One region of the Vibrio aquimaris genome, then DNA from elsewhere that is predicted to be linked to it. Evidence: riboswitches for the same ligand, from Rfam matches in the RefSeq annotation. Region 1 holds a riboswitch; the other holds the start of a gene.

Region 1 (15,699 bases):
TAACGATTAAAGAAAACACAGCTAATACCCAAAAAATGCCACGCCAACCAAACCATATAGCGATATACCCTCCCAACAAAGGTGCAATGAGTGGTGCTACGGTAATCACTAGAGTGATAAAAGACATTGCACGAGAAAAGTCTTCTCGATCAAACATATCACGGACTATAGCCTGAATAATCACCGCGGCGGCAGCACCAGCAAAGCCCTGAATCCCTCGTATCAATATCAGGGCGTCGATCCCCTCAGCTAAAGCACTCATGACAGAAGCAACCGCGAATAATGCTACTCCTATTATCAGAACTGGTCTTCGGCCATAACTGTCAGCTAATGGGCCCTGGATAAGCTGACCTATGGCAAACCCTGCTGTATAAACTGTTAAAGTGATCTGCACTGACCCTTCTGCAACACCCAAATCACGAGCAAGGTTTGGCATTGCTGGCAAATACATATCAATAGCTAGCGGCGTTAAAGCACCGACGGCTCCCAATACAAAAAAGAGTAGATAAGTAGTGGTGTGAGAAGAGGATGAAGAGAGGGCGTGATTAGGCATAAGTCTCCATAAATATTTTGGGACTGCTAGCCGCTTGGCTAGAGACAAATAGAAAGCAGTTATCAATACAAGTGTACTATTTATACAAACTATATTGAGCTAACAAAGTGTAAAAAACTACTTCCTATTTGGAACTAAACCATTTCCAATTTAACTGACTAGTGCCAGACTGAATCTATTTCTTCTTGAGTGAGAAAACGGTATTCGCCTGGCTCTAGGGTTTCATCTAACTCAATCTGACCGATACGTTCTCTGTGCAAATGTTCAACTTTATTTCCAAGTGCCGCAAACATACGTTTAACCTGATGATACTTACCCTCTGTAATCGTCAATAAAAGCTCATTTTCTTTAGGATCAACGATCTCTAGTTTAGCGGGTAGAGTCGGCATTTTTTCGTTGCGTAGCTCTATTCCATGAGCAAGCTTCTCTGCGTAGTCAGAGCCAATAGGGTCAGCAAGCCAAACACGGTAAGTCTTTTCACATTTATGCTTTGGTGAGGTGATGCGATGAGACCATTTTCCATCATCTGTGATAAGCACTAAACCTGTCGTATCCACATCTAAACGCCCAGCAAAGTGGAGATCCTCCATCTTCACCTCATCCAACAACATGAATGCCGTCTGATTAAATCCATCTTCGTGAGAACAAACAAAGCCGTCCGGTTTAAACAGCATAATATAACGAGGGCCAGGTTTTTGAATTTCCCTCCCCTGCCACTCCACCACACTGTTGTCCGTTACTTTGACAGAACCATTTTTTTGTATGACGTCATTCACAGTAACGTCACCACTTTTGATTATTTTTGTTGCTTCTTTACGTGTTGCACCCAAAGCATCACATAAGTATTTATCTAAACGCATGATTACCTCATCCACATCGGGTAAGGTATTATAGAGTCCCTAGCCCAAATAGTTGAGTAGTTTCACGCGATTTATGTATACATTACGACCTTATCAAACTGATTCGGTGAAAGCCGTGATCCACTATTTTCGAAAACACTCAAGTCCAGCAGTCTTGGTGCTACCAACTGGCGCAGGTAAAAGCCTTGTTATTGCTGAGCTGGCTAGATTGGCTAAAGGGAAGGTACTGGTCTTGGCACATGTCAAAGAGCTGGTTGAGCAAAATCATGCCAAGTACGAAGGTTATCAGCTCGAAGGGGCTATTTATTCTGCGGGGCTAGGCCGAAAAGAAACCGATAAGCAAGTCATTTTTGCCTCTGTCCAATCGGTGGTTCGAAACTTAGATGATTTCAAAAACCAGTTCTCTCTACTCGTGATTGATGAATGCCATAGGGTGGCAGACGACAAGAACACCAGCTATCAAAAGGTCATTCATCACTTACGAGAATTAAACCCAGGCATTAAAGTCCTTGGTCTTACCGCAACCCCCTACCGTCTCGGAATGGGATGGATTTATCAATACCATACGCGTGGCCTTGTTCGGACAAAAGAACCGAGATTCTTTCGAGATTGTATTTTTGAGTTACCTATCCGTTACCTACTTGACCAAAACTTTTTGACTCCAGCTCGCATGATGGATGCCCCCATACTTAGCTATGACTTTTCGCAGTTAAAGCCATCCAGCACTGGTAGATACAAAGAGCATGAGTTGGACATGGTTATTGACCAAGCAAAACGAGCCACCCCGCAAATTGTTCAGCAAATTATTAACCATGCACATAATAGGCAAGGTGTTATGATTTTTGCCTCTACAGTCCGCCATGCTCAAGAGATATTGTCATTACTTCCCCCTAACGAATCGGCTTTAGTTATCGGTGACACCACAGTCTCTGAGCGTGATTCAATAATCAATGGCTTCAAAAATCGAAACATCAAGTTTTTAGTGAATGTATCTGTATTAACCACAGGGTTTGATGCACCGCATGTGGACCTAATTGCTATTTTACGCCCGACCGAATCTATCAGCTTATATCAGCAAATTGTCGGTAGGGGGCTTCGCTTAAGTTCAGGAAAAACCGAATGTTTAGTGCTCGATTATGCGGGCAATAGTTATGATCTTTACCAACCAGAAGTGGGCGAACCTAAACCTTCCCAAGATAGCGAAATTATCACTATTCCCTGCCCTGCATGTGGTTTTAACAACAACTTTTGGGGCAAACTCGACAGTAATGGATTTCTCATCGAACACTATGGACGAAAATGCCAAGGTTTTTTTGAGGATAAAACCAGTCAAGAAAGAGAACATTGTGACTACCGTTTTAGAGCAAAATATTGCAACGAATGTGGTGCGGATAATGATATATCGGCAAGGGTTTGTCACCAGTGCGACGCGACGCTAGTCGATCCTGACAAAAAGCTTAAAGAGGCATTAAGGCTAAAAGATGCGCTTGTTTTTGAGTGCCTAGCTATGGACCTAGCCCTACACAAAAATGAGAAAGGCAAAAATTGTCTAAAGGTATCCTATGTTGGTGATAACCAAGCGCAAGTCCATGAGTTTTGGTCATTATCCACACCAAAACAAAAGCAGGACTTTAAGGACTTTTTTGTCAGATCTCACCTTGCCGACAAGCATAGACCTTTTGAAGAGTCCTCTCCGACTAAAATTGTCAACCACCAGCATCGCTTCCGACCACCACAGTTTATCATTGCCAGAAAGTCAGGGCGATTTTGGAAAATACGCGATAAGATATTTGCTGATGAACTGACGTGATTTTTTCGCGACAAGGTTTGATGTCATTTTATGGTCCAATATTCACTTTGTATTCATAAAAGATTGGTTATACTCAAGCGTAGAATTTTATAGCAAGATAACGTGATGTTTAATAAGCAGTTAGTCGGCCCACTTATTGCTGCCCTTTGTATTATGGCAAGTACTTCGGCACATACTAAAACAGAATCGAATAAAGACGGCCATGCCTTGGTGCAGGACGTTCATCATGCTGGAGCTGAAGTCGAGTTCGAAGAAGACCAAGATGAAGTCTATGATGCTGTTCATAAAGGCTATATCCGCCACTTTTCCGAGCTTTACACTATGGTTGAAAAAGATCTTCGTGGCCGCATTATCAAAGTAGAACTCGAAGAAGACGATGATGTTTGGGTCTATGAACTCAAGCTGAATTACAATAACAACATCATCAAAGTCAAATACAACGCTCAAACTTTAGAAATGATTCTGATTGAAGGTCGGAATTTTAAACAAGCCCTAAAAAACTAAACGGCATCACAATGAAAATACTTGTAGTCGAAGACGAACCTCGCTTAGGCGAACAAATAATCGAGTCGTTAGAAAAAAACGGCTGGGTTCCTGAACTATCAACAGATGGGGTTGACGCTCTTTACCGTGCAACATCGGAACAGTGGGATGCAATTGTACTTGACCTCGGCTTACCAAAATTAGATGGCCTCACTGTTTTAAAAAGTATTCGTGATGAGAACATAAATACCCCTATTATTATTCTTAGTGCAAGAGATGGTCTGACTCAAAGAGTCGAAGGACTGAATGCCGGTGCAGATGACTATCAAACTAAACCCTTCGAAATGGTCGAGCTTATTGCTAGGATTCGCGTACAGCTCCGCCGAGCTTCCGGTAACGCGTCTCCGATAATGCAGATGGGCTGCCTAAGCCTAGATACACGAACATCTAAGGTGATGTGGCAAGGACAAGCCATTGATTTGACTGCGCTAGAGTATAAAGTTGTTGCTTATTTCATGCACAATCCTGAAAAAGTTATCTCACGCTCAGAGTTAGTCGAACATATCTACAAGCAGGATTTCGACCGCGACTCTAATACTATTGAAGTCTTCATTGGCCGTATCAGGAAGAAAATCTCGCCTAAGGTAATCAAAACCGTCAGAGGTTTGGGGTATCAACTTAATGCCAATTAGGAAGATAAGGTTCATCAAACGCCTTAGCCTCAAAAGCCGCTTAGTACTTGCCGCTGTTGTTTGGTTGACCGCAATGATAATTGCAGCAGGTGTCATGATGCCTTCGCAAGTGTATCTGTACATGCAGGAAGATACTAAACAACAACTATCCATTTATATGGATGAAATAGCTGCCGCCCTTGAAGCCGACGAGAAAGGAAATCTTAAATTAACTTCTCCCCTTTCCGATCCTAGATTTACGCGCCCATACAGCGGTTTTTATTGGTCAGCTAAAACGGATAAAGCCTTACTTCGCTCACGTTCATTATGGGACAAGAACTTAACGATTAAGAATGAACATGACTTATTAGGGGCGCGCGATGAAAAACTTATCTATATTCAATCAACCTTGTACTACCCAGACTATTCTGGCCCTATCGATGTTACTATTGGTACTGACCAACAGCCCATAACGGATACAGTTCGTAATCTTATGAGCCAGTTATGGTTCATTCTAGCGCTTCTCTACATTGGCATTTTGGCGTTAATCATTATTCAGGTGCAATGGTCTTTAAGCCCGCTAAACAAAATGCACAAGGAATTATCGCAGTTGCGTATGGGGAAAAAAACACAACTAGACCAAGAATATCCAAAAGAAATTGCGCCTGTTGTTTCGGACCTAAATGCCTTAGTTTTTCACTATCAAGAGCTGCTTGAGCGAGCTAGGCACCATGCTGGAAACCTCTCCCACGCACTAAAAACTCCACTCTCTGTACTCAAGAATGATATATCCACAAAAGACTCTGCAACTCAAGAGCAACTGCGCCCGCCAATAGACCAAATCCAAAATCAAATTGATTACCACTTAGGCCGAGCTAGGATGGCTGGCGCAAAAAATATTTTGTCTGTCAGTGCTAATCCATCAGAACGCGTGGACGCCATTTCCATGGCATTCGATAAAGTATACACAGAACGAGGTATTAGCCTTATTAATGAGTTAGACAGCAGTATAAGCGTTGCAGTCGAGAAAACCGATCTTGATGAAATGCTAGGCAACCTTATTGAAAACGCTTACAAATGGTCAAGCAGCATTATTCGTGTCCATTCTTTATTACAAAAAGATAGCCCTGAAACAATCGACATTATGATAGAGGATGATGGTATTGGAATACCAGAACAAAAACTAGGTACCGTCATTAAGCGTGGTGTTCGCTTGGATGAAACCATGCCTGGGACAGGTTTAGGTCTCAATATTGTTTGCGAAATGGCACACAGCTATCGAGGCAAATTAACGCTAGGTCGAAGTGGTCTAGGGGGATTAAAAGTCATTCTATCTATGAAGCTCGCTCAGTAGATCATGTGCAGAGCAACTTTACTGCCAACCAATGCAGCACTATGCTCACCGAGTTTTACTAGCTTCATGTGCCCATCAAAGGCTCCTTGGCGAACAAACAACTGTTCTATCACTCCATTTCTTTTAGGTTCTAATTTCAAACGTTTGTGCTTTCCGATGACAAAAAATATTCCGTCACTATCGAGTTCATACCAACCTGAGCTGGTGTATCCAACTTGGCTCTTTGGCAAAAGAGCATAGACGCCATAGCTGCTGTCTTCTTTCAGTATTAGTTCAAGTCGAAGAGGTAAAGTAATACCGAAGTTGTTATCAGGAACCACCGAAGACACATGGGCTACGGTGTGACTGCTCATATGTCGGTTAATGGTGTTATTATTCAAATAAGCGATCAGGGCCCCCAACATTGCTCCCACTATGATAATAAGAACTGCTGACAGTTTACTCACAACTCAACACCCCACTCTTAGGTCGAAAACTCAGAGAGCGGCCAGTTTTATCAACTAATAAAGTTAACTCTCCAAAGTCGTATAAATTAACGTCTTGATAACGAACTTTGGTACCGTTAGAGTCTGGAGAAAACCAACATGCGCTAAAGTGTTTTTGTTCAAATGATATATCTGAAAGAGGAGAGCGCATGTTCTCTACGATTAAGTAACTGGTGAGTGCCGAACAAAAAAATAACCCCGCAGCCATTAATAATGTCTGCTTTCGAATATTAGGCTTATGAGCAACCTCATTTTCAATTAACTGTGTAGGTTCAGCATCAATAACTGGTATTTGGATTTCACTAGGTTCGTAATCTGGCTGGTAATTTTCCACAGTTCCGACAAACTGATACCCTTCACCACGTACGGTTTTAATTACCTCTCCAGAACGGTCTTCAAAAGCACGGCGACAACTGGAAATGCAATGCATCAAGCTGCTCATTTCAACCACTATACCGCGTTTCTGCCAGACATGATGCATGAGTTCATCTTTGGCCAACGTTTTACCTGCTTCATCAATCATCAAGTTAAGCAAGGCGATCTCATTAACCCCAATAGGGTAACGAACATTACTATTTAGATTTTGAATATAGCCACGTTTAGAATCGAAAATCGAATTTCCGTTTATGATTAACATGAGTTCTCTTAGGTCAATAACTGGTAGTGCTTTTTATACCTAAGATTTTTTATCCAAAGTTAGAGGACTGTCAGCTTGATGATGTTTCAATATGAAGCATTATTAAAAAATATCAAAGCATTGATTTTTATAGTGAAAAATACAAAATAAAACGAATATCATATCTACTATATGTAAACACTAGAGTATAAATATGAATACCTTGGCGCAACCAATATCGTATTATCATCATCAAGGCGAATGATCTTTAGATCTTCCATAGAGTGCATACCGTGTTGGCTGAACATAGTTTCTATAATGGAAAGTTCCTTTCCATGAGGTATAACTCGCTCAGCAGAGCTTGGCATCAGAGATAGACCATTGGAACTAAACCCGTATTGTCCAGATACATTAAAGCCAATCAAATCATCAGTGAGAAAGTACATTTCATACTGACCTGAACGTTTAAAGTTCAGCTGAGTTAATAAACCTATATTCTCACTACCTTGTCTAGTAGGAACAATAATCTCTGTTTTACTCTCAAAACTGCGATTCATCGTTGGCGAACTTGTGTATGCAGATAAACCACCCACTAGCATTCCCGTAATAATGCTGACAGAACATATTATCTTATTCACAAACCACCTCCACATCTTTTGGACGATAGCTAATAGACGTTCCATCCTCTTTAATTAAAATAACTTGGTTGTCTGTCTCAAATGCTCGAACTTGGTTAACAACAAGTGGAGATTGAGTTGATAGGGTGCATTTCGTATAAAAGGTCTCAGTGTACTCAGCTTCAACCCAAGGTGACACCCAGGAAGAAACCAACCAGTGACTGGATAGAGCACTGAATACAAACATTGCTAGGTAAGCACTACGCGGTTTATTTAAAACTAACCAACTTGAGTCATTTAAAGGACCATTAATGTCAGGCTGTTGATTAGCTATCGGAGTAATGGTTTCAGGCTCATAATCTCTGATATCACCATTAAATTGGTACCCCACCCCACGAACCGTACTAATAATCTCAGCATCTTTATCACGCAGAGCTTTACGACAGCTTGAGATACAATGAAGCAGGCTACTTTCTTCAACAATAACACCTTTTTTGTGCCATACCTGTTCAAGAAGAATAGACTTGGTGAGTGGCTGACTTGGATGCTCAACCATGAATTTGAGCATTGCAACCTCATTACCTCCCAGCATCGATTTATAACCGGTTGTAATATCTTCTACTGAGCCCGCTAGTAAATTTAAAATAAGGTTTTCATTAATTATCAGTATCGACATAAACTGAATAAAGGCACTAGGTTATGTCGCTATACGATATCTTAAAATCTAAGAAAAACAAAAACTTTGTGGTCCTATCTCACAATTTCATCATGAATTGTTATCTGCGTTGCAGACCAGCGAGTGATTTCGTATAAATAAACATCACAAACATAAGTATTAGAATCTATACACTAATTAAATCATGTTGAACTCGTTTAATTATCTTGTATTTAAAACCCACAACATGATCAAAATTCATACAGAAACCTCGAGGTAGATTTTATGGTGTATTAATCAGGGTTACTAATGTGAAGCTTTGAACAAGGGTTAGACTTCAATGCCTTTATAAATAAAGTTTTTAAGTGTTCAGGTGTACTCTATTGGTATTTGACAAATTATACTCCATTTGACGAGCGACTTTTTTCGCAAACGATAAACCATATTGCGTAGCGACTAGGTGTAAACTCATATCAATACCAGCGGAAACTCCACCTGACGTTATGTACTTTCCCAATCGTACCCAGCGCTTATCTCTGACAACATTCAAATCAGGAAATTGAACGCATAAATCCTCAATATCTTCCCAATGAGTTGTAACAGTTAGCTCATTTGGTAAGCCTGCTTTTGCTAAAAGAAAAACGCCTGTACAAATAGACGCAACCAGTTCAGCATAATCGGCTGCAAGAGCTAACCAGCTTATGATATCAGCCTTCATCATTTCATTTTGGTGCAGGCCTCGAACAACAACTAACCAATCTATTTTAGGATGATTTTGTAATGAATAGTGTACTAACACTTTAAAGCCACCACGAGCGAAAACTGGTTTATCGCTCTCAGAAATCATAAATACATTAATATCCTCGGCTCCTAGGCGCTTTGCTGTGCTAAAGACTTCAAATGGTCCAGAAAAATCCAATACTTCTGCATGATCATAAATATAGATACCAATATTCATTGTGCCTCCATGCACCACTCTTAATACTACACAGCTCCCTAAGTGATAAAAATTGAAATTACGAAATAAGAAGCATTTATTTTATGGACGTTATCCCATAAAACCATAACGTTAGATGATAGCATTACACCTACCACAGAATGAAAAATTCTAATGAAGTTATCAAGTATAGCTCTGAATTCTGCGCTACTTGACCAGCCAGACCTACCAAGAGCCGACCAGCCGTTAAATATAAGACGCATCAGCCAGTTATCCAATGATACAAGCCTTCCATCGAATACACGTCATTTACCGACATTATTAATGATGGAGATCCGTCAGGCTGGAGACCGAATGAATGCCATTAGAGCTGGGTTTGAAGATAAAAACCCTTATGTAGCAGCTCCAAAATCTCAGATAGTTCGAGCGCTTACTTCCTCAGAGCCTCCTTCACGATACCTATCTGTAGATGATATAAAGCGAGTTGGGACAAGCAAGATATTCAGCCTCGACCAATTAAGCTTACAAAAAATACATCCTGCCCATGCAGAAAACCTTAATGGCTTTCAGAAGGCCACAAGTTTACTTCAAAATAAACCTGTAAAACTACCTAGCACAGATGCAAAGCACACTGTCAATATCAATGCTTATCTTGCCAACAGACTTCCATCAGGACTAGTTGATCTCATCAGCAAACACGGTGCAGAGTTTTTTCTTTTTAACTCCAGTGATCAAGACGTAGCCAACCACTATAAAAGCCAAGGTTTTGACACATGCTTTAAGGTATCTTCTCCCACTTCAACTCACTTCTATCTTTTAAACAACCATCAGACAAATGAAAACAAAATAATAGTATCTGGAATAGGCTCTCATACACGCCTTGAACATCAGATACTTCAATTCCACTTCTCGGGAATTGATGTCGCAACCAAGCTAACCTCCATTGGCAGTATTGACGCACTGAAAGCTTCATCGATAAAAAGTTTAAAGTCTCAGTTAGCTCAAATTCAAGCAGACGAAAAAATTCTCTATATCGGTGCTCGCTGGAAAGTCATGGAATCGATCGCCAACCAAATCTTTAGCCTTTCGGGTGAACATGAGGGTGAAGGATACAAAAAGCTCAACCCACACAATCACAAAATCGGCCCCTTTACTTTTGATGAAGTCACTATCACAAACAATGGCAAGACAGTATCAATTGCGGCGTTGAGAATGCCCAATGGCGAGTTATCTTACGACGCGGTTAAGACATTTGCCGAATCAGGTTTTAACAAAATCGTGATGTGTGGTGCGGGTGGCCGAATTACTGGCGATGCACAGATAGGTGATTATATCCACCTAAATCATTCATCTTACCAAGGTAATGTTGTGAATTTGAGCAATACCGAAGTCCTGATACCCACTAAATTTTCACGCATCAATACAACTGCTTGTTCTAACACCACTGTCGATTCACCGCTCATTGAAACAAAGTCTTGGCTCGCACAACAACAAGAGAAAAAAGTAGCAACGGTCGATGTAGAAACGGCGCATATATTCAATGCAGTTAATGATAGCCCCTGCTCTGTCACTATCATACCCGGGATATTTGTATCGGATATCGTTGGCGAACATCCTCTTGAAGATAAAATCAGTGGTAATGGTGCAGATAAACACATCGATGAATTTGTAAGAGTCACATGGAATGCGCTGCTCCGAGCCCCAAACTAACAACATTTCTATCATCCAGCACGACAATACCTAAGGCAATCCAGAATAACGATTTTTTATTGATAGATTAGTATTTTTAATGAAAGTTTTTCATTAAGCTTTAGGTCTTTGTTCTCATGCTAATTAAGAGAAAAAAGATTTTATGCATGCTGTAAAGAACAATACAAAGACTGACAATATTGGTTACCTTGTTGGCGTTTTCGGCGTAGCACTCGTGCTGATTTGGATCGGTATTTATAAATTTACGCCGACCGAAGCCAAGCTGATTCAACCTTTAGTCGAAAATCATTTCGCGATGAATTGGCTTTATGACCTTTTTTCTATTCAAGCGGTGTCTAATCTGATAGGGGCAGCAGAAATTATTGTCGCCATTGGGCTTATTGTGGGCATTAAAAAGCCGAAGATTGCGTTTTATTCTGGTATCGCTGCGGCAGCTATCTTCATCACAACATTAAGCTTTTTGCTCACAACGCCTAATACTTGGAAAGTCTCGGATGGTGTATTAGTCACCAACTTTTTCTTAGTAAAAGATATTTTGTTCCTTGCCGTATCGATAAGCATTATTGAAAGAAATAAGCCAAGCAACTAACCCAAAGAAGGAGCCATGAAGATAGTATCTTTTTGGCTCCTGAGAAAGGATACCTAAAATAAGTAAACCTTAAGCTGAATGACGTTCTAATTGCGTTCGATACAAGGCGATATCTTCAACAGTCAACACTGGCATATTATGTTTTTGGGCAAATAAAACAACTTCAGGCGTTTTCGCCATAGAACCATCAGGATTGCTGAGCTCACACAGAACGCCTGAAGGATGAAGACCAGCCAATGTCATTAGATCAACTGTGCCTTCTGTATGCCCTCGTCTCGAAAACACACCTCCACTGCGAGCGCGCAAAGGGAAAACATGTCCCGGACGAGCGAGGTCATCTGGAGTCGCGGTTTCTGCTATCGCTGTCTTTACCGTTGTGACTCGATCTTTGGCTGAAACACCAGTAGTCACACCGACTTTCGCTTCAATACTTACAGTAAAAGCCGTTTGGTTTACACTGCTATTTTTTTCAACCATCGGCGGTAAATCCAGCTTATTAGCATCAGAGTCTGTCAAACATAAACAAACAATACCGCTACATTCTCGTATCATTAACGCCATCTGCTGAGCAGTCAGATACTGCGCTGAATATATTAAATCACCCTCATTTTCACGAGACTCATCATCAAGAAGCAAAATACCACGCCCTTCTTGAAGAGCAGCAATCGCTTTATCTACGCGAGTAATAGGTTCACCGAAATCGGCAAGGATAGATGTCTGATTCATGGTTTTCTCCAACTTATTAAGACCAGAACCAGGGCAATGGGAGTTATAAAACAACACACACTTATAGGTGCCGTATAAAATACAGCAGCAAGTCCTCTATGTGCTTCAATTCTCTCTCATCCGGACTTTAACCGTCGGCTCTGGAGTCTCACCAGATCTGCTGTCCTCGAAAACTCGAGCGCTCGCGGGCTTTTCTTGTTTTGAATTTACCGCCGGTGGGGAATTTCACCCCGCCCTGAGAATAACTTACAACTTAACATTGTAAACGCCGATATGTTATAAAAAGGGATCAAAAATGAATAGGACTAATATCAAATAACTCAACATCTATCTGTGATGAGTTATCGATAACCTTTAAACAATCGCACACCAATTTTCGCCTTGGGTGGGATAGGCACTTTCAAGCGCATACAGTCAGAAATCGAAATGTCCTATCTATCGTTCGATTAGGTATGGATGTCCTCAGGCGACCAGACTACGAGATTACTACTCAACACCCCTTAGCAGCGGCCATAGCTCTAGCTGAGCAGCTCTTAAAAGATGGCTATGCACTGGAGGATTCATGAGGGGATCCCCCAGAACTTAGTATTCTTTTTAATGATGGAATAATAAAAAACCTGCCTTGTGGCAGGTTTCTTTATTATAATGAATAAGTCTGGTTAATCTCTAAGAGAAGCACCAAATTTTTCGGCAACATGAGCAACGATAGCATCAACTGCGCCTGCAATATCCGAGTCTTCCAACGTACGTTCTACTGATTGTAGGCTTAGGGCAATGGCAAGGCTCTTCTTACCTTCCTCTACCCCTTTACCAAGGTAAACATCAAACAAGCGAGCATCTGTGAGGAATTCTCCTCCTTTTTCGAGGCACGCTGCAACGATATCACCAGATGCAATTTCTTCTTCGACAACCAGTGCAATATCACGACGGTTTGAAGGGAACTTAGAAAGCTGTACTGCTTCTGGGATCACCTTAGTGTTGATAGCAGACCACTCGATTTCGAACACAATGGTGCGACCATTTAAGCCAAACTTACGCTCAAGTTCGGGGTGTACAGTGCCCATTACGCCGACTTCTTTTCCATCAACCATGATTGCCGCCGATTGGCCTGGATGCAATGCCGGATGCTTTACCGTAGCAAAAGAGTAGGCTTTCTCATTCGCAGACAGTTCAAGAATGGCTTCAAGATCGCCTTTCAAATCGAAGAAATCAACCGTGTTAGTTTCTATATCCCAATGCTCTTCACTGCGAGCACCAGCAATCACACCAGCCAGCATAGGCTCTTGGCGCATGCCGTTTTCTGCAGACTCACAAGGGATAAAACGCAAGCCGTACTCGAACAAACGAACACGTGGTTGCTGACGTTTTTGATTGTGAACAACAGTGTTGAGAAGACCTTGAATCAAACCCAGACGCATCGCTGACATATCAGCAGAAATTGGGAAAGGTAAGATTAAAGGCTCAACATCTGGAACAATCAGTTTTTGCTGCTCTGGCTCAACAAAGCTATAGGTGATAGCTTCTTGGAAACCGCGATCTACAAGCAAGTTACGAACACGTTTGAGTGGAATATTCGCTTCTACATGATCGTGCATTTTTAGATCAGCGGCTGGGCTTTGATTTGGAATATTGTCATACCCATAGATACGACCAACTTCTTCAATCAAATCTTGCTCGATAGCAATATCAAAGCGCCACGTTGGCGCAGTTGCTGTCCAGCCGGCTTCGATTGTCGCAACCTGCATACCCAAACGCTCTAAAATCTCAACCACATCTGCATCAGCAATATGATGGCCAAGTAGGCGATCGAGTTTAGTGCGGCGTAATGCAACGGTATTCGGTGTTGGCAAATCGCTGGCTGATTCAACAGCAACAACAGGAGCTACTTCACCGCCACAGATTTCAACCAGCAACTCTGTCGCTCGCTCCATCGCACTTGCTTGCAATGCGTAATCGACACCACGCTCAAAGCGCATTGATGAGTCTGTGTGTAAACCGTAACTGCGAGCACGACCACGAATATGATCAGGTGCGAAGAAGGCACATTCTAGCAACACATCTTGGGTTTTAGACGTTACACCAGAGTCCTGACCACCAAAAATTCCCGCAATACCGAGTGCCTTATTGTGATCAGCAATAACCAATGTATCTGCATTCAATTCCGCTTCACTGCCATCAAGAAGTGTCAGTTTTTCACCCTGCTCTGCCATACGAACCACGATGCCACCGTCGATTTTGTTCAAATCGAAAGCATGCATTGGTTGGCCTTGCTCTAGCAAGATGTAGTTCGTAATATCAACCACTGGATCAATAGATCGAATACCACAGCGACGCAGTTTCTCTTGCATCCAAAGCGGCGTTTGGGCTTTAACGTTGACATTTTTAACCACGCGGCCAAGGTAGCGAGGACATGCTGCTGGCGCTTTAACCTCAATAGAAACCGTATCGTCGATAGCAGGAGCCACTGGAGTTATTGCTGGCTCAGTGACGTCTGCACGGTTAAGTACACCGACCTCACGAGCAAGACCACGAATGCTAAAGCAATCAGCTCGGTTTGCCGTCAGATCAACATCGACAGTCACATCATCTAGACCCAAGAATTGACGAAAGTCTGTCCCGACGACTGCGTCTTCCACAAGCTCCATGATGCCATCTGATTCAACATCAATACCAAGTTCTGTAAATGAACAAAGCATGCCATGAGAAGGCTGACCACGTAGTTTTGCTTTCTTAATTTTAAAATCGCCCGGTAGCACTGCACCGACCGTTGCGACAGCAACTTTTAGGCCCTGACGGCAGTTTGGTGCACCGCAGACAATATCAAGTAAGTCAGCTTCGCCAACATCCACTTTGGTCACTCGCAATTTGTCTGCATCAGGGTGTTGACCACATTCAACAACATGACCAACTTTAACGCCTGTAAAAGAGCCAGCGACAGGCAAAACATCGTCAACTTCAAGGCCTGCCATAGTAATTTGGTGAGTCAACTCATCTGTTGAAACCGAAGGGTTTACCCACTCACGAAGCCAAGTTTCGCTATATTTCATAGTGATGGTTCCCCTAGATTACTTGAACTGTTTTAAGAAACGCAGATCGTTCTCGAAGAACGCTCTTAAATCGTTTACGCCATAGCGAAGCATAGTTAAACGCTCTACGCCCATACCAAATGCAAAGCCAGAGTATTTTTCCGCATCAATACCCACGCTGCGAAGCACATTTGGGTGAACCATGCCACAACCTAATACTTCTAACCATTTGCCGTTCTTACCTTTCACATCCACTTCTGCTGAAGGCTCTGTGAATGGGAAGTATGAAGGACGAAAACGCACTTCAACTTCTTCTTCAAAGAAGTTACACAGGAAGTCATGGAGAATCCCTTTAAGCTGGGCAAAATTAACGTTTTCATCAACCAACATACCTTCCACTTGGTGGAACATAGGTGTGTGTGTTTGGTCGTAGTCGTTACGATATACGCGCCCAGGAGCAATGAAGCGAAACGGTGGTTGTCCATTTTCCATTGTGCGAATCTGAACACCTGAAGTGTGCGTACGCAGCATAAGATCTGGATTAAAGAAGAAAGTATCATGATCGGTACGCGCAGGATGATCCTCTGCGATATTCAGCGCATCAAAG
Region 2 (15,699 bases), on a different replicon from region 1:
TGGGATTAAAGTTCTTGCTTTATACTCAAGTAAAAACAATTGGATATGCTCTGTAGTTCCCAATAAAGAATAAAACTCGGGCTCTCGGGGAGGAATCATAGACTCGAACCAGTCTCTATTCTCAAGTTCAAACTTAAGGAGTTTTTTATCATGCTTTTTTGACAATAGTTCTAAACGCATATCAAGCCCTTTGATATATCAAAATGAACAACTTTATTTATTTGGCTTCTTCTTTCCTCTATTAGAATGAATTTTCATTTGAGCCTTAAGTTTTCGCTTCTCCGCAGAACGGCTTTTGCTGCGCTTAGTTTGTTTCAGCTCATTGTCTCCCGTGTCTTCCAAGCTGGGCTCAAAACCTTGTAGCCATTCTTGCGGCAAACGAGTATCTAAAAGCCTTTCAATTGCGGCAAGTAGATACTCCTCATCTTTACTCATCAGAGAAATAGCAATGCCTTCATACCCTGCACGACCAGTCCGCCCAATACGGTGAACATAATCTTCTGCTTTATAAGGCATATCGTAGTTTATAACTTGCTCTAGCTGATTGATATCTAAACCTCTAGCCGCTACGTCAGTCGCTATCAATGCCCTCACTTTGCCGGATTTAAAATCATCAAGCGCTTTTTGACGAGCGCCCTGGCTTTTGTCTCCATTGATTGATGCCGCAACAATGCCATCTAGCTTTAGTTCCTTAGCCAGAGAATCACTACCCTGCTTGGTTTTGGTAAAGACGAGCACCTGATGCCAGTTTCGAGAACCAATCAAATAAGCGAGTAATTCAGCTTTTCGCTTTTTATCGACGGGATATACCACCTGCTTAACAGTTTCCGCAGTGCTATTGGATGGCGTGACTTGAACTTCAACAGGTTCATTCATCAGTCGATAGGCAATAGCTTTAATCTTCTTATCAAAAGTTGCTGAAAAAAATAGAGTCTGACGATTAGCATTTATCTGTTTAAGAATACGTTGCACATCAGGCATAAAGCCCATATCCAACATACGATCAGCTTCATCGAGTACCAAGTATTTAGTTTTTTTTAAGCTTATATTTTTGCAGTACAGATGATCCAGTAATCGACCTGGCGTTGCAATAAGGACATCGCACCCATATTCAAGATTACGAGTTTGCGTATTGATACTGGTTCCACCATATGCGGTGACAATTTCTATCTTTGTTGACTCGGCATAAGCGGTAAGACTCTCGAATACTTGCTGCGCCAACTCTCGTGTCGGAACAACAATCAAAGCCAGTACGTCGTTAGATTGCCGATCTCGCTCATCACTAGCGTCTAATATTTTATTCAGTATTGGCAGCCCGAAAGCCGCTGTTTTGCCTGTTCCTGTTTGCGCTCCAGCAAGCACGTCTTTTCCTTGCATAACAACAGGAATTGCTTGCTCTTGTATCTGTGTCGGAGTGCTAAACCCCAATTTGTTTAGAGTTTTGGTTAAAGTTGGAGATAAGCCTAATTGGTCAAATGAAGGCATGTTAGATTTCCGGATAAAACAGGGACTAGTATTCTATCAAAATCTTTTCGAAGCGTTTAGTATCTCAGGATATAAAACATGGAAAATGCTTTTCAAGCAGTCATAGTGCAGATCTAACGTATCAGAACAGGAAACTAGCTCTGCCATTCTAGGTGAGCGTGTTGACATCCTTTGCAACGCCAAGTGTATGTTTTCCATGCTTTGGTAAGATTCTAACCATCGGCCTTTCCACATCGCCTCGGTGACAACCATAAATCTTTCGGGTAGAACTTGGTCACACTCTTCACGAACTTTATATTCTGCCTTTTGGCAAAAATCGCTCAGATTACTCTGATGGTATTGCTGCCACTCTAATGCAAGACAATGGTCCCAAAACATATCAAGAGCAATACCAGAAAATCGCCTACGCCTACCAAGAAATAGTTGTTTTGCTATTCTAACTTGGTCATGGCCATCCGTCATGCTATCCACATAACGATGCAACTTAATACCTTGCACTATCGAAGGGGTAAAACGAGAGGCTGGATCACCTTTGACGAAATCACCAAGTAAGTTACCCAGTAAACTTGACTGACAGTACGATGCGATATGCAAATGGGCAAGATAGTTCATCAGTTTCTACAAAATAAAAAGACAAGTACCATAGAAGCACAAAGCCAGCGCTTTTGCACTGGCTCTTTCTTGGTATGAATGTATAAAAGATGATTAATTTAACGTATCATCTATCAGCTCATCGGTTACCCACTCATAATCTGACAAGGTAAAACCTATTTCCATCGCATCTATTAACTCAAGACATTCATCGTTTACGATTTGGTCGCTCATTCTGACCTCCCTTGTATACATCGTTTCTAAAGACTTATTTCCAAGTCTCAACTCGACTATAAAGTTTACCCAACCGTTTTACACCAACTTTATGACATTTTTTTGAAAAAATGATGTTCAGAAGCTTTGAGTCATCGATTGGTTTTTGATCATCCTGAACAGGATGAACTCCACTTTATCGTGAAAAAAATGTAAAATATAAATTACACCAATGATCAAAAATATGTACACAACACTTGAAATGAAATCCTTTTTTTTACAAAATGCGTTATTCAATAAGATATAAAACGTAGTTTGTCATGTGCAAAAGCGTTAAGACCCACAATAAATAACTGTAAAGAAAATAATACATGAAGAAATCAAAAGTACTAGGCAGCACCTTGATCATTGCCGGGACGACCATTGGAGCAGGAATGCTAGCTCTACCACTGGCTTCTGCTGGGATAGGGTTTTCGTCATCACTGATTATTATGTTTGCACTTTGGGCATTGATGTCATACACCGCACTATTAATGGTTGAGTTGCACCAGCATGCGGACTCAAGTGCTACTCTGCACACTCTTGCTAAACAGTTTTTGGGAAGTAAAGGTAAATGGGTAGCTAGTTTCTCTATGCTTTTTCTGTTTTATTCTTTATGTGCGGCCTACATAGCCGGCGGTGGTGCTCAATTTGGTCAACGCCTAGCTTATTTTACGGGTTTTGAGTTAAGCGGTACTTCATCGACAGTTTTATTTACCTTTATCGTAGCTTCAGTGGTAACCATAGGCACGAGTACCGTAGATAAGGTGAACCGAGTCCTATTTGCTGTAAAGCTGATCGCTATGGCCACAGCACTGAGCTTTCTCGCCCCAAACGTGACTGAGTCTTATCTCCTTAGCATGCCAATAGAGCAAGGCTTAATTGTGGCTGCTATACCGGTTATTTTTACCTCTTTTGGCTTCCATGGCAGCATACCTGCGATCGTCAATTACCTAGATGGCAACACACCATCACTTCGAAAAGCCATCATTATAGGCTCTTCTATTCCATTGATCATTTATGTGTTTTGGCAAATCGTTACTTTAGGCGTAGTCAGCCAAGATACATTGATAGAGAATCAAGGCTTAAGTGGACTTATTGCGACATTATCAACCAAAGTTCATCAGTCAAACCTAAGCCAGACTATTGGTGTGTTTGCAGATCTTGCTCTATTGACTTCGTTCTTGGGTGTTAGCTTAGGCTTATTTGAGTTTTTGGGCGATACCTTCAACAAAAAGAAAGCGTCATCCAACCGCATTATCATAGGCGCAATCACCTTCTTGCCACCTATGGGCTTCGCTCTGTTTTACCCACAAGGTTTTATCATGGCTTTAGGTTACGCGGCCATATCTCTCGCAGTTCTCGCCATTTTCCTTCCTGTTTTGATGGTAAAAAAAGCCCGCGTGAGTCAAAACAATCAGCAAACATATCAGGTTATTGGCGGCAATCTAGGACTTATGATTAGTGGGTCAGTCGGCTTAGTGATCATTACCGCTCAAATCCTGATTACTACTGGCGTTCTTCCCTCTTTGGGCTAGTCCAATAATATCAATCAAATACAGGCAACCTTAGGTTGCCTTTTTTGTACCCTACGACTCGTATTGTTAAAAAGTCATATTAAATGCAATTTTTTTGTGTTCTCACCTTTCTTATTAGTCAAAGACAAAGTATTCGAAGAGGTTGATATGAAAGTTAAGTCGAAGATAGTCCTTTCTGCCCTTGCTCTGATGGCAGCCCTAACGTCATTTTTAGGCGCCGCTAAAACAGAAGTAAACACTAAAAACGTAAATGGTTATGAAATAGCAACCCTAGCGGGAGGCTGCTTCTGGTGCACTGAATCTGATCTAGAAAAGCTCAATGGTGTAATCGACGTAGTGTCCGGCTACTCAGGTGGTGAGCTGGAAAATCCTACATATAAGCAGGTCTCTTCCGGTAAATCAGGGCACATTGAAGTCATTGAAGTGAAATTTGACCCAAATACTGTCAGCTACGAACAAGTGCTCGATCAGTTCTTTCGTCACATAGACCCAACGGACAACAAAGGGTCCTTTGTAGACCGAGGCCCTCAATATCGTCCAGCGATTTTTTATCATAATAATGAGCAAAAGCAGATTGCGAGAGATTTTATGGATGAAATTGAGAGCCTTGGAATCTTTAAAAAACCACTCAAAACGGAATTGATCAAGTTCTCCAAATTCTGGCCGGCAGAAGCCTACCACCAAGACTATTACAAACATAACAAAATTCGTTATAACTACTATCGCTATGCCTCAGGGCGAGATCAGTATCTTAATGATATATTTGGTGATGACAGAGAGAAAAACCCTAAAACACTGCGTCAATTGATTGATGAACATAACGCCGTTGCCAATGTGAAGCCGTATAAAAAACCATCGGATAAAGAAATTAAAGACAAGCTAACCAGTTTACAGTACTACGTAACACAAAAAGAAGGCACTGAGAAAGCCTTCAATAATGAATATTGGGATAACAAGCAAGAAGGCATCTACGTTGATATAGTCTCTGGCGAGCCGCTATTCTCTTCAACTGATAAATACAAATCAGGTACAGGGTGGCCAAGCTTTACCAAGCCGATTAACGAAGGATACATAGTGACTAAAACCGATTACTACCTTGTTTATCCAAGAACCGAGGTTCGAAGTCGCTTTGCGGACTCTCATTTAGGTCACGTATTCAAAGACGGCCCTGCCCCAACTGGATTGCGTTATTGTATGAACTCAGCAGCAATGAAATTCATTCCCAAGGAAGAATTAGAGCAACAAGGTTATGGCGAGTACCTGTATTTATTTGCTAGCTAAAAACGAATAAGCCAAGCCATCCGGTTTAGGCTGGCTTAATTTTTTCTTTACGAGCTACTCATAGTAGACAATAAGACTTTCGATAAGAAAGTCTTATTTTGTTAATAGAATGATTACTTATTGGGTTGTGCCGTTACTTCATGATGCGAGCTTTAAAATCCCGGCCTTTCATTTTTCCGTTTTGAAGCTGTTTAAGGGCTGGCTTTACAAGATCATGCTCGACCGCAACATATGAAACCATAGGTAAGATTTTTATTTTGCCTATCTTCTTTCCATCCAACCCCGCTTGCTTAGTTAGCGCACCTAAGATATCACCAGCTCGAACTTTTTGTTTTTTGCCGCCCAAAATCTGAATAGTTTGCATCTTGGGGTAGAAAGGTTTTTCAATAGGCTTCTCAGGTAGATTTACTGGCGAAATTTCAATGTCCATATACTCGTCAATTTGAGCAACACGATACGACTCTTTGGTACTAAAAAAGCTAAACGCCATACCTTTCGCCCCTGCACGCCCTGTTCTCCCAATGCGATGGACATGAACCTCTGGATCACGAGATAACTCATAGTTAAAGACCGCGTCTAAGTTATCGACATCCAGACCTCGAGCGGCCGCATCCGTTGCAACTAAAATTGAGATACTTTTATTGGCGAACATCGTCAGCGCTTGTTCACGGTCACGTTGCTCCATATCACCATGAAGTTCTGTAACACTAAAGCCTCGATAATTCAGTTCATCGGTGACATTTTGAACTTCTTTTTTGGTATTACAAAACACAACTGAAGACTCAGGTTTGTGGGTTAAAAGCAAAGCTTCAAGTGCTTCATCACGTTCTTTTAGCGTCTCAAGTAGAAAAAATTGCTGTTCAATAGTGCTTAGCTGATGAGTTGACTCAACTTTGACCATCTGTGGTTCTTGCATCACTTTTGATGCTAATGTTTCAATATTGGCGGGAAAAGTAGCACTAAACAATAGCGTCTGTCTTGTTTTAGGAGCTTGTGCAGTAATCGCATCAATGGCCTCTTCAAAGCCCATTTCCAACATTCTATCAGCTTCATCCAACACTAGAGTGTTAAGCTCATCTAAATTGATGCGACCTTTTGATAAATGATCAAGTATTCGCCCTGGGGTGCCCACCAATATATGGGCTCCATGTTCAAGAGAACCAATTTGTGGGCCCATGGGCATCCCGCCACATAAAGTTAATACTTTGATGTTGTGAATTCCACGAGCAAGCATGCGAATCTCTTGAGCGACTTGGTCAGCTAATTCACGAGTTGGACACAACACCAATGACTGAACACGAAAGCGCTTTACCTTAAGATTACTGAGTAACCCCAACGAAAAAGTCGCGGTTTTCCCCGAACCAGTTTTACCCTGCCCTATGACATCTTTCCCCTGCAATACAATAGGTAATGCTTGCTGTTGTATCGGTGTCATTTCAAAATAATTTAAACTATCTAGTGTCTCAATCAATTCAGTTTTTAGGTTAAGACTCTTAAATGTGTTGCTCATAAAAAAACCTTTAAGAATGGTCAGGTCCATTGTTGGTACTGACCGTAAAAAGCAAAAAACCGCTTCATACAAGAAGCGGCTCATAAAAATAGTTGGCTTAGTTTATTACCTAGCGTATTCCATGCAAAAACTCATGTCTTGTGGCAGGATTGCTCTTGAAAATACCACCAAGGGCTGTAGTCGTAGTTTCACTAGTTGCATCCATGACTCCGCGTGATTTAACACAGTAGTGAGTGGCATCAATAGTCACAGCAACATCATCAGATTCGAGCAAAGTTTGCAGAGCAACCAAGATCTGCTGGGTCATTCGCTCTTGGACCTGAGGGCGCTGAGCGAAAAACCTCACAATACGGTTAATCTTAGATAAGCCGATTATTTTTCCTCGGGGAATATAGGCAACGGTCGCCAGTCCGTCTATGGTAACGAGGTGGTGCTCACACGTACTGGTCACTGTGATACCTTTAACACGTACCATTTCACTCATGTCCATTTTGTTCTCAATGACAGTGATTTTAGGAAAATTTGAATAATCCAGACCAGAGAAAATTTCATCGACATACATTTTGGCGATTCGATGTGGTGTTTCTTCAAGACTATCGTCTGTAAGGTCGAGTTCCAATAGAGTAAGAATTTCACGCATATGATGCTGAATTTTTTCTTTTTTCTCTTCTCGGTTCATTTGATTTGGTAACATTGGCGTCTCTAACCCACGGTTCTCTAGCGCTTCTTTTACCAATTTTGCAGATTCACTCAGACCTGACATCCTACTTCCTCTCAAAGTTTGTTTGCCGTTTTAACATCAACCTATGGTATCTGTTGTTCCAAAAAGTCACTCAATCTGAGTGGCTACGAACCTCACCCTAATGGGTAAGATTTTGGGAAAGCTAGGATACTCGTATTTTTGCACAATTACACCCATATTTTATCAATGGCTTTTATTGTAGCTGCCATTATCTATGGTACGATAATCATTAACGACATTAGTAACAAAACAACAATAATACAGAGGCGATATGATGGGTTGCTGTGACGCGCCTGGCTTAATGCCAATCAATGATGCGATAGCTAAGATGCTAGCATCAATTAAACCAGTTCAAACAGACTTACCACTCCCGTTGCTCGATGCGATTGGCTATGTGCTCGCAGAAGATATTAACTCTCCCATTTTCGTCCCACCTTTTGCAAATTCTGCCATGGATGGATTCGCTGTACGCATTGAGGATTTAGGCCAAAATAAAGCCTTACCTGTGGCCGGTACATCTTATGCTGGGCAACCTTTTAGCGGGACTTGGCCGAAAAATACCTGTGTGAGAATTATGACCGGAGCCCCAGTTCCTAAGGGTTGTGACGCTGTCATTATGCAGGAAAAAGCACAAGTGACAGACCAAGGCGCTATCTTTGAGGCATCGAACATCCAGCCACAAAGCAATATTCGACCAAAAGGCGACGATATAAAACAAGGTGACTTGGTTTTGCCCAAAGGCGCTCGATTGACGGCTCGAGATATCCCTATGATTGCCTCTTTGGGCATTAGCCATGTTAATGTTTTTCGAAAGCCACGCGTCGCTTTTTTCTCTACTGGTGACGAATTAGTCTCATTGGGTGAACCTCTCCAATCAGGGCAAATATATGATAGCAACCGCTATGGTATAAAACCTTTGATTGAAAACTTCGGTTGTGAGGCCATAGATCTAGGTATTATCCCTGATAGTCCAAGCGAGCTAAAGTCTACTTTTGAAAAGGCCCAAGCATTGGCTGATGTTGTCGTGACTTCTGGTGGCGTCAGTGTTGGTGAAGCAGATTACACAAAGCAGATACTAGCAGAAATCGGAAATATTGATTTTTGGAAACTGGCGATCAAGCCAGGTAAGCCATTCGCTTTCGGCTCTTTAACAAACGCATGGTTCTGCGGACTTCCAGGAAATCCGGTATCAGCGGTCGTCACTATGTACGTTTTAGTTCAACCTCTACTAGCAAAATTAGCAGGACATTCTCAATGGAAAGCACCTGAATCGATACCGGCTGAGTCGCGCTCTGCCTTTAGAAAAGTTCCCGGACGCACAGATTACCAAAGAGCCATATATAGTATTGAAAATGGTCAATTCTTTGTTGAAAGTACGGGCAATCAAAGTTCAGGAGCATTCCGTTCTATGAGTCTCGCCAATTGCTTTGCAGTGCTTGAGCAAGACCGTGGGCATGTTGAAATAGGTGACACTGTCAACATTCAACTGTTTAATCCTTCACTCTATTAGGAATTGATTTGACCATTCTCTCTGATCAAGAAATGCTGCGCTATAATCGCCAAATTACTCTCAAAAGCTTTGATTTTGAGGGGCAAGAGGCGTTAAAACAAAGCAAAGTCCTTATTATTGGTCTTGGCGGTTTAGGGTGTGCTGCTAGCCAGTATTTAGCCGCCGCCGGCATCGGCAGTTTAACGCTTATCGATGACGATGTGGTTGAATTGTCTAACCTTCATCGGCAAGTCTTGCATCACGACAGTAACCAAGGGCAATACAAAGTGAACTCTGCAACTGAGTCGCTCAAACAATTGAACCCTCACCTAAATATTCACTCCATAGCCAAGCGATTAGATGAACCAGATTTAGAGTATGAGGTTAGTCAGCATACACTAGTCCTTGATTGTTCTGACAACCTTGATACTCGAAACCAGCTCAACCGACTTTGTTACAAACTCAAAGTCCCCCTAGTATCAGGCGCAGCGATAAGAATGGAAGGACATATAAGTGTCTTTACCTATAAGGATAAATGTCAGCCATGTTATCAATGTCTGAGCTCTCTATTTGGAGACACTAATTTGAGCTGTGTGGAGTCAGGCGTTATGTCGCCTATCGTCGGTATTATCGGTACAATACAAGCACTAGAAGCAATCAAGCTTATCGCAAATTTTGGTCAACCTAAACAAGGCATGTTGTTACTTATGGATGGCATGACCATGTCATGGCAAGAGCTGAAAGTATCCAAGCAAAGTAGCTGCATTGTATGTAGTTAAATTTTCTAAACGGCCAAACACAAACTCACCAAGTGTAAATAAGGAAATTTATGTCACCCATTATCACACCAAAACAGTTAAACGAACTGCGTAATACTGGAAAGCTCTCTATCCTCGACGCAAGTATTGATTTCCAAGCCCCATCGGCCCCTACAAATGACAAAGTAAATATTATCCCGGGTGCCATTCGTTTCGATTACGATAAAGTCTTTTGTGATATTGACTCGTCACTTCCGCATATGATGCCCACTGAAGAGCGCTTTAACACGCTTGCATGCGACTTAGGGTTAAATCAAGACTCCATTATCGTTGTGTACGACAACAGCGGCACCTTCGCTTCACCGCGAGCTTGGTGGATGTTTAAAGCAATGGGACATAAAGAGGTGTATATACTCGATGGCGGCCTAACAGAATGGAAAAACTCAGGTCTCGAAACAACGACTTCTTATGAGAAGATTTCATTAAAAGGTAATTTTATTGGTCAACTAAACTCCAATTATTTTGTCGACTCTAATTTTGTGTTGAGCCATATAGATGATTCAACTTGCCAAATCGTTGATGCTCGTTCTCAAGAGCGCTTTAAGGCAAAAGTTGCTGAGCCAAGAGTGGGCTTACGTTCTGGACATATCCCTAACTCGATATGTCAGCCATTTCTTGAACTAATAGATGGGCATAAGCTCAAATCACCCACTGAGCTAAAGCAAATCTTGTCCACCTCTCTTGATCAAGCAAAAGCAAAGTATATATTTAGCTGTGGTTCTGGTGTCACCGCCGCTATTGTTTTAGTTGCCGCTCAAATTGCAGGTTACCGTGACTTATTGGTATACGATGGCTCTTGGACAGAATGGGGAGCAAATTCCGATTTGCCAATTGAGAGCTAGAAATCATAGCCTTAAACCAGCCTCACTTTCCAATTAGGGATAAATCTATTATTCTGCCATAATCCAAACTTGGACCTTACAACTATTCTCAGGGCGGGGTGCAACTCCCCACCGGCGGTAAATCTCATCGAGATGAGCCCGCGAGCGCTCGATGTTTCGAGGTCAGCAGATCTGGTGAGAAACCAGAGCCGACGGTTATAGTCCGGATGAAAGAGAATAAGAGCCAACACTTACTCTGACTTATTAGAGTGACCTATGCTGGCTCTTGTATCACATCGCCCTGATTCAGGTTAACTATCTAGGAGTCACCATGAATCAGATTCAGTTCATACGTCGAATTGCATATTTCATCGCTTCCAAGCTTGTTCTATCAACCATAGCCACCAAGCTTTGTCAGAGCCTCTATGCCTTCATAAACATCAAATCGGAGCAGCACTAATGTTTACTGGAATTATTTCCTCAATCGCCGCCATTCAGGACATAGAGGATCATAATGGGATCCGTACTTTCGACATTGAGTTTGAACAAGGCTTTTGCAATGACCTTGACATAGGAGCAAGTGTAGCTGTCGATGGTGTGTGCTTAACCGTCACCAAGCTGCTACCACCGAACAAAGCCTCATTTGATGTAATGCTGCCAAGTATTCGGCTCACCACGCTTGGAAGCTGTAACGCAGGCACAAAGGTAAATGTGGAGCGGGCAGCGAAAGATGGGGCAGAAATTGGCGGACACCCTCTTTCTGGACATATTGATGACAAAACTAAGGTCGCTGAAATTGAAACAATAGAAGATAATTACCGTCTTAGGCTTGAGCTTCCACCATCACTTAAGCCCTATATTTTTCCAAAAGGATACATAGCGATAAATGGTGCTAGCCTTACAGTTTCTGAAGTCGATAAATCAAGCAATTGGTTTGAGGTTTGGCTCATCCCTGAAACTCGCCGCCAAACGACATTTGAAGAAAAAGCTCTCGGAGATTATGTCAATATTGAAATTGAACGAGGGACTCAAGTGGTGGTCGATACCATCAGAAATACATTAACTGATGCTCTAGGGCCACTTTTGCCTGAATTTGAACGCTATCTAACGACTAAAAATAGCAGTATTGACTCCCTGACGAGTACCACAGTCAGGCATATTTCTAAAAAGTAAACTCACCAAAATTAAAAAACGCCAACATTACTGCTGGCGCTTAAGTTCACTATCGATAGCATTACTATTGCTATCGATACAGACCTATATCTTTTTGAATATGACCAGACATATCACCTGCATAGTACGTATGAGGAGTATTGTCTGTAAAAAGAATATCGAATAGGTGTGCAATCAATCCTTTGAATGAAACCGTATAGGTTTTTTTGTCCATAGAGATAGGTGCTTCAATAGTTCCGATGTGCATTGCTTGAGCCATGATTTCCTCTCTATAAATTGGGTTAACTTGTTTCGATGAGTGAATATTAGTCAATAATTTGCTGTTCAAAAAATGACAAATTTTCAGTCTTGACATTAGTTTTTCTAATGAAACAAGACATTAACATTAAGTAAAAATAAAATGCACTAAAACTGCAAAATTATGAAGATAAACATAGACATTATGCATAGAATGTTTCTTTGTCAGTTCGAAGAATCTTACGTTCACATTTTGTTTACATTGAAAATTTTAGCTTTAATTAATCGGTACTTACTGTTGATTGAAGAGTTTGTGAATAGTGATTTTTAACCCACCTAAGAGTTACAACCTGATGATCGAATTATGACATGTCTATTACAACTGAAGTGTTACTATTTAAGTATTTTGGAACAAGAAAATAGAATAGATATATTTATCTATTTTTAAGAGAAAAGTGCTGCAGAAATCTTGCCGTAGTTAAAATCGAACAGAGATTAAATGGTTTGCGGGGAGATCCTCCCCACAAACTGACCTTTGGCATTTATATGCCGCCAGACGGGATGAAGTAAACCAGCGCTGACCAAACTCCTACCCAGCTGACTACAACCACGATATCGAACCAATTTCTCTTTAGCATAGGTCCCCCAAGTTAACATTAGCTCAATGGATGACTAGCAACCTTTGTGCCACCAAATTTGCTGTGTCAGTTGGGGGGCATTAAGCTCATTCGGATTATCTTTGAGTAGCTCAATAAAACAATCCGTCATGGACCAATCTGTAACAATTTCCTCTCCGTCCATATTCAATAAGGCATCGAACCCTTCCTTGCCTTTCATTGTATAAGCTGAGGATGTACCTAAATAATATTTCTTATTATCAATTGGTTGCCAGCCTTCGATTGGAGTGTATATTTGAAGTTCAACAATTCTTTTCCCTATCGGTGCTTGGCCTAAATATTTAAAATTAAGGTTATGTGTATATGGATAAGAACCATCACCAGTCCCCTTAACTCCATTATTCAGCGCATTGTTTATTGCCCCTTCGAGTGCCGCGGCAATATCCTTCCCTCTCACTTTATAAACACCAACAGGGACGGCAAATGGGAGCAGTTTTCCGGCAATATCAGCAACGGAAACATTACCTTGGTGCAGTGAGTTCCTTACTCCCCCTGCGTTATGAATAGCGAAGTCCACACTATAACCAAGCTTACTCATCGAATAAGCAAAAGACTTAGCAACAATAGGTGCCAATTCACTTGCACCAAGTTCATCCGGAACTCTGACATGACGCATTGGCCGACCTGCCACAGCAATCATTTGGTTCTGCAATTCTCGAACTCGAGGTAAGTACCTATTATTCAAAATCGCCTGAACATTAAGATCTTTCTTACAAACAATCACATTAGGATGATTGTCAATAAATTGACGAGCTAGATTATATGGCGCTTGATCCGTTGCACTCGTCATTCTGGCGTCCAAGAAAACACGCCGACCGAGTAAGAGTTCGTTTTTTCCGGTAAACTTAATAACGTTACCCTTCTCATCAAAGTCAATATCACAATGTCCCATGCTAAGGGAGTGATAACCTGCTTGAACAATGTAAGTATCATTAACGACCATTCCATAGTCATCGTCTTTTTTAAGCCCTAAAGCGCTAAAGTCACCTTGCAAGCGATGGCTATGCCCACCGACGATAATACTTATCCCATCAACCTTTTCGGCCAAATCAAAGTCGGCTTCATAACCCATATGGCTCAGTAAAATTATCTTGTTGATTCCCTGAGATTTAATTGCCTCAACCGTATTTTTCGCTGTTTGTATTGAATCAGTAAAGGGCGTGTCATGGTCAGGGTTCGATATATCGGACATTTTATCAATCGCTAACGAGAAGATAGCGATGGGCTCTTCCTGAACATACTTTATAATCCAACTGGCCGTTTGAGTTTTAGGATCAAATGAATGTACATTCTCACTATCTCGGAGCCTGTATGTTTTGTCTCTCATTTCTCCAGAAAGATCCCAATTGCCCGCCAGTAAAGGAAAATTAATTTGCTTTACAAATTTGGCGACAGGCAGGTTACCCATGTCTAACTCATGATTGCCCAAAGCCATAGCGTCAAGGTTAAGTGCATTAAGCATTTCTGCATTCGCCTCTCCCTTAAACAAAGTAAAATACAAAGTGCCCTGAAAGCAGTCACCCGCATGAAGAAACACCATCTCTCTGGAATCACAAAGAGTGGATTCGAGCTGCTTTTTTCGAGTGGCTATTCTGGCAAAGCCCCCTGCACTAACATAGGGTGATATATCTTGCTTTGGTAGACTAATCGATAGTTGAAGTGAGGTAGGTTCGAAGTGTGAATGGGTATCATTTATGTGCACAAGTCTAATTTTTGACATCTTATTCTTTTTATATTTCATATTTATCTCTCATTTTCACACACATAATACATGGACACTTATGACAAATTCATTAACTTTCATGTTTTTATTGGTTTACAAAATACATATGGCTAGATTAAGGGGATAAATATTTTTAACTTTGTGAACTAACCTTCTGCTTCATAGAGCTTTTTCTATTATGCTCATAAGAAGGATAGCTCACTTGGGATCGGTTAATGCTTCTAGAGCGGATAGAAATTTCCGGCTTTCGTGGAATCAAGCGACTTTCCATCGCATTTGAAGAACTCACTACCCTTATTGGAGAAAATACCTGGGGTAAATCATCACTACTGGATGCTCTTGCGGTTGCACTACCACCGAAGGGCATACCATATCAGTTCGAAATGGCTGACTTTCACGTCGATTACTCCGTTGCTCATCCTCAAACACAACATCTACAAATTGTATTGAGTCTAGTTTCTACTGACAAAAAAGAAATAAATTCCGGTCGTTACCGAAAAGTCAGGCCTGTATGGATTCAAAACGCTCAAGGGACAAACAAAATCATTTATTGTTTGAGTGCGAGTCGAAATGGGCATGAAGTAAAAACACGATACTCATTTCTGGATAACCAAGGGAACACACTTCCATTACATCACTCAGAAAAACTTGCTCAAGAACTGATGACCCTTCACCCTGTTATAAGACTGAAAGACTCTCGCAGATTTGAAAGGCCTATAAATTTTAACGGTGATGATAATGACCGAATCGAAAAGCGAATCAACAATACATGTCGGCGCTTGATGGCGGTTCCTGGCCACGTAAATAAGGGCGAGATGAAAAGCAGTTTAAATTCGATGAATGTGTTGGTTGAACACTATTTTTCATTCAAATCCAACACGCGTAAAAACCTTCGCAAGCAGAGAGATGGCATTTTCTTTAACAGCTCACCGAACAACAAAAGTATTTCTCAAGTGGTCGAAGAAACTCAAAGCAAACAAACTAGGTTATTGTTTATGGGTTTGCTTAACGCTTACTTGCAAGCAAAAGGGCCGAATAAGTTACGTCGATGTGCTAGACCATTACTTATTCTTGAAGACCCAGAAGGTCGACTTCACCCGACCCATTTAGCCAGAGCTTGGAGCCTGCTTCAATTATTGCCAATGCAAAAAATTCTTACTACCAATAGCGGTGACCTACTCGGACAAGTCCCCCTTAACAGTATCCGCCGTTTGGTGAGGCAGTCTGATAGAACCATTACCACTTACCTTCCCGCTCAAGGTTTCTCCAAAGATGAACTTAGACGAATTGGATTCCACATAAGATTCCATCGCTCTGGTGCACTTTTCGCTAGGTGCTGGCTTCTAGTAGAAGGGGAAACAG

Evidence for each region. A riboswitch is a leader RNA that binds a small molecule or an ion and turns the genes downstream of it on or off. The one in region 1 is predicted to bind FMN.
Region 2: it holds a riboswitch for FMN, as region 1 does, so the genes downstream of both, FIV01_RS15960 (riboflavin synthase subunit alpha) here and ribB (3,4-dihydroxy-2-butanone-4-phosphate synthase) in region 1, are expected to answer to the same signal.

The regions. Positions count from the first base shown of each region.
Region 1 covers NZ_CP045350.1:1,360,630-1,376,328, reverse strand. Annotated here, with positions in the region: gene FIV01_RS06455 (Bcr/CflA family multidrug efflux MFS transporter) at 1-553, opposite strand, end outside; gene rsuA (16S rRNA pseudouridine(516) synthase RsuA) at 712-1,413, opposite strand; gene radD (DNA repair helicase RadD) at 1,487-3,223, shown strand; gene FIV01_RS06440 (PepSY domain-containing protein) at 3,377-3,727, shown strand; gene FIV01_RS06435 (response regulator transcription factor) at 3,739-4,398, shown strand; gene FIV01_RS06430 (ATP-binding protein) at 4,388-5,731, shown strand; gene FIV01_RS06425 (hypothetical protein) at 5,725-6,177, opposite strand; gene FIV01_RS06420 (winged helix-turn-helix domain-containing protein) at 6,170-6,853, opposite strand; gene FIV01_RS06415 (hypothetical protein) at 7,021-7,470, opposite strand; gene FIV01_RS06410 (winged helix-turn-helix domain-containing protein) at 7,463-8,041, opposite strand; gene FIV01_RS06405 (DJ-1/PfpI family protein) at 8,466-9,062, opposite strand; gene FIV01_RS06400 (hypothetical protein) at 9,216-10,751, shown strand; gene FIV01_RS06395 (DUF417 family protein) at 10,894-11,340, shown strand; gene ribB (3,4-dihydroxy-2-butanone-4-phosphate synthase) at 11,410-12,066, opposite strand; FMN riboswitch at 12,171-12,313, opposite strand; partial or broken gene FIV01_RS20705 (IS4 family transposase) at 12,450-12,632, shown strand; gene pheT (phenylalanine--tRNA ligase subunit beta) at 12,726-15,113, opposite strand; gene pheS (phenylalanine--tRNA ligase subunit alpha) at 15,132-15,699, opposite strand, start outside.
Region 2 covers NZ_CP045351.1:296,080-311,778, forward strand. Annotated here, with positions in the region: gene FIV01_RS15910 (GNAT family N-acetyltransferase) at 1-180, opposite strand, end outside; gene FIV01_RS15915 (DEAD/DEAH box helicase) at 214-1,485, opposite strand; gene FIV01_RS15920 (acyl carrier protein phosphodiesterase) at 1,522-2,097, opposite strand; gene FIV01_RS15925 (aromatic amino acid transport family protein) at 2,661-3,866, shown strand; gene msrB (peptide-methionine (R)-S-oxide reductase MsrB) at 4,014-5,147, shown strand; gene dbpA (ATP-dependent RNA helicase DbpA) at 5,281-6,657, opposite strand; gene folE (GTP cyclohydrolase I FolE) at 6,767-7,420, opposite strand; gene moeA (molybdopterin molybdotransferase MoeA) at 7,674-8,909, shown strand; gene moeB (molybdopterin-synthase adenylyltransferase MoeB) at 8,918-9,667, shown strand; gene FIV01_RS15955 (sulfurtransferase) at 9,718-10,548, shown strand; FMN riboswitch at 10,629-10,770, shown strand; gene FIV01_RS15960 (riboflavin synthase subunit alpha) at 10,987-11,700, shown strand; gene FIV01_RS15965 (hypothetical protein) at 11,771-11,959, opposite strand; gene FIV01_RS15970 (bifunctional metallophosphatase/5'-nucleotidase) at 12,610-14,355, opposite strand; gene FIV01_RS15975 (ATP-dependent endonuclease) at 14,553-15,699, shown strand, end outside.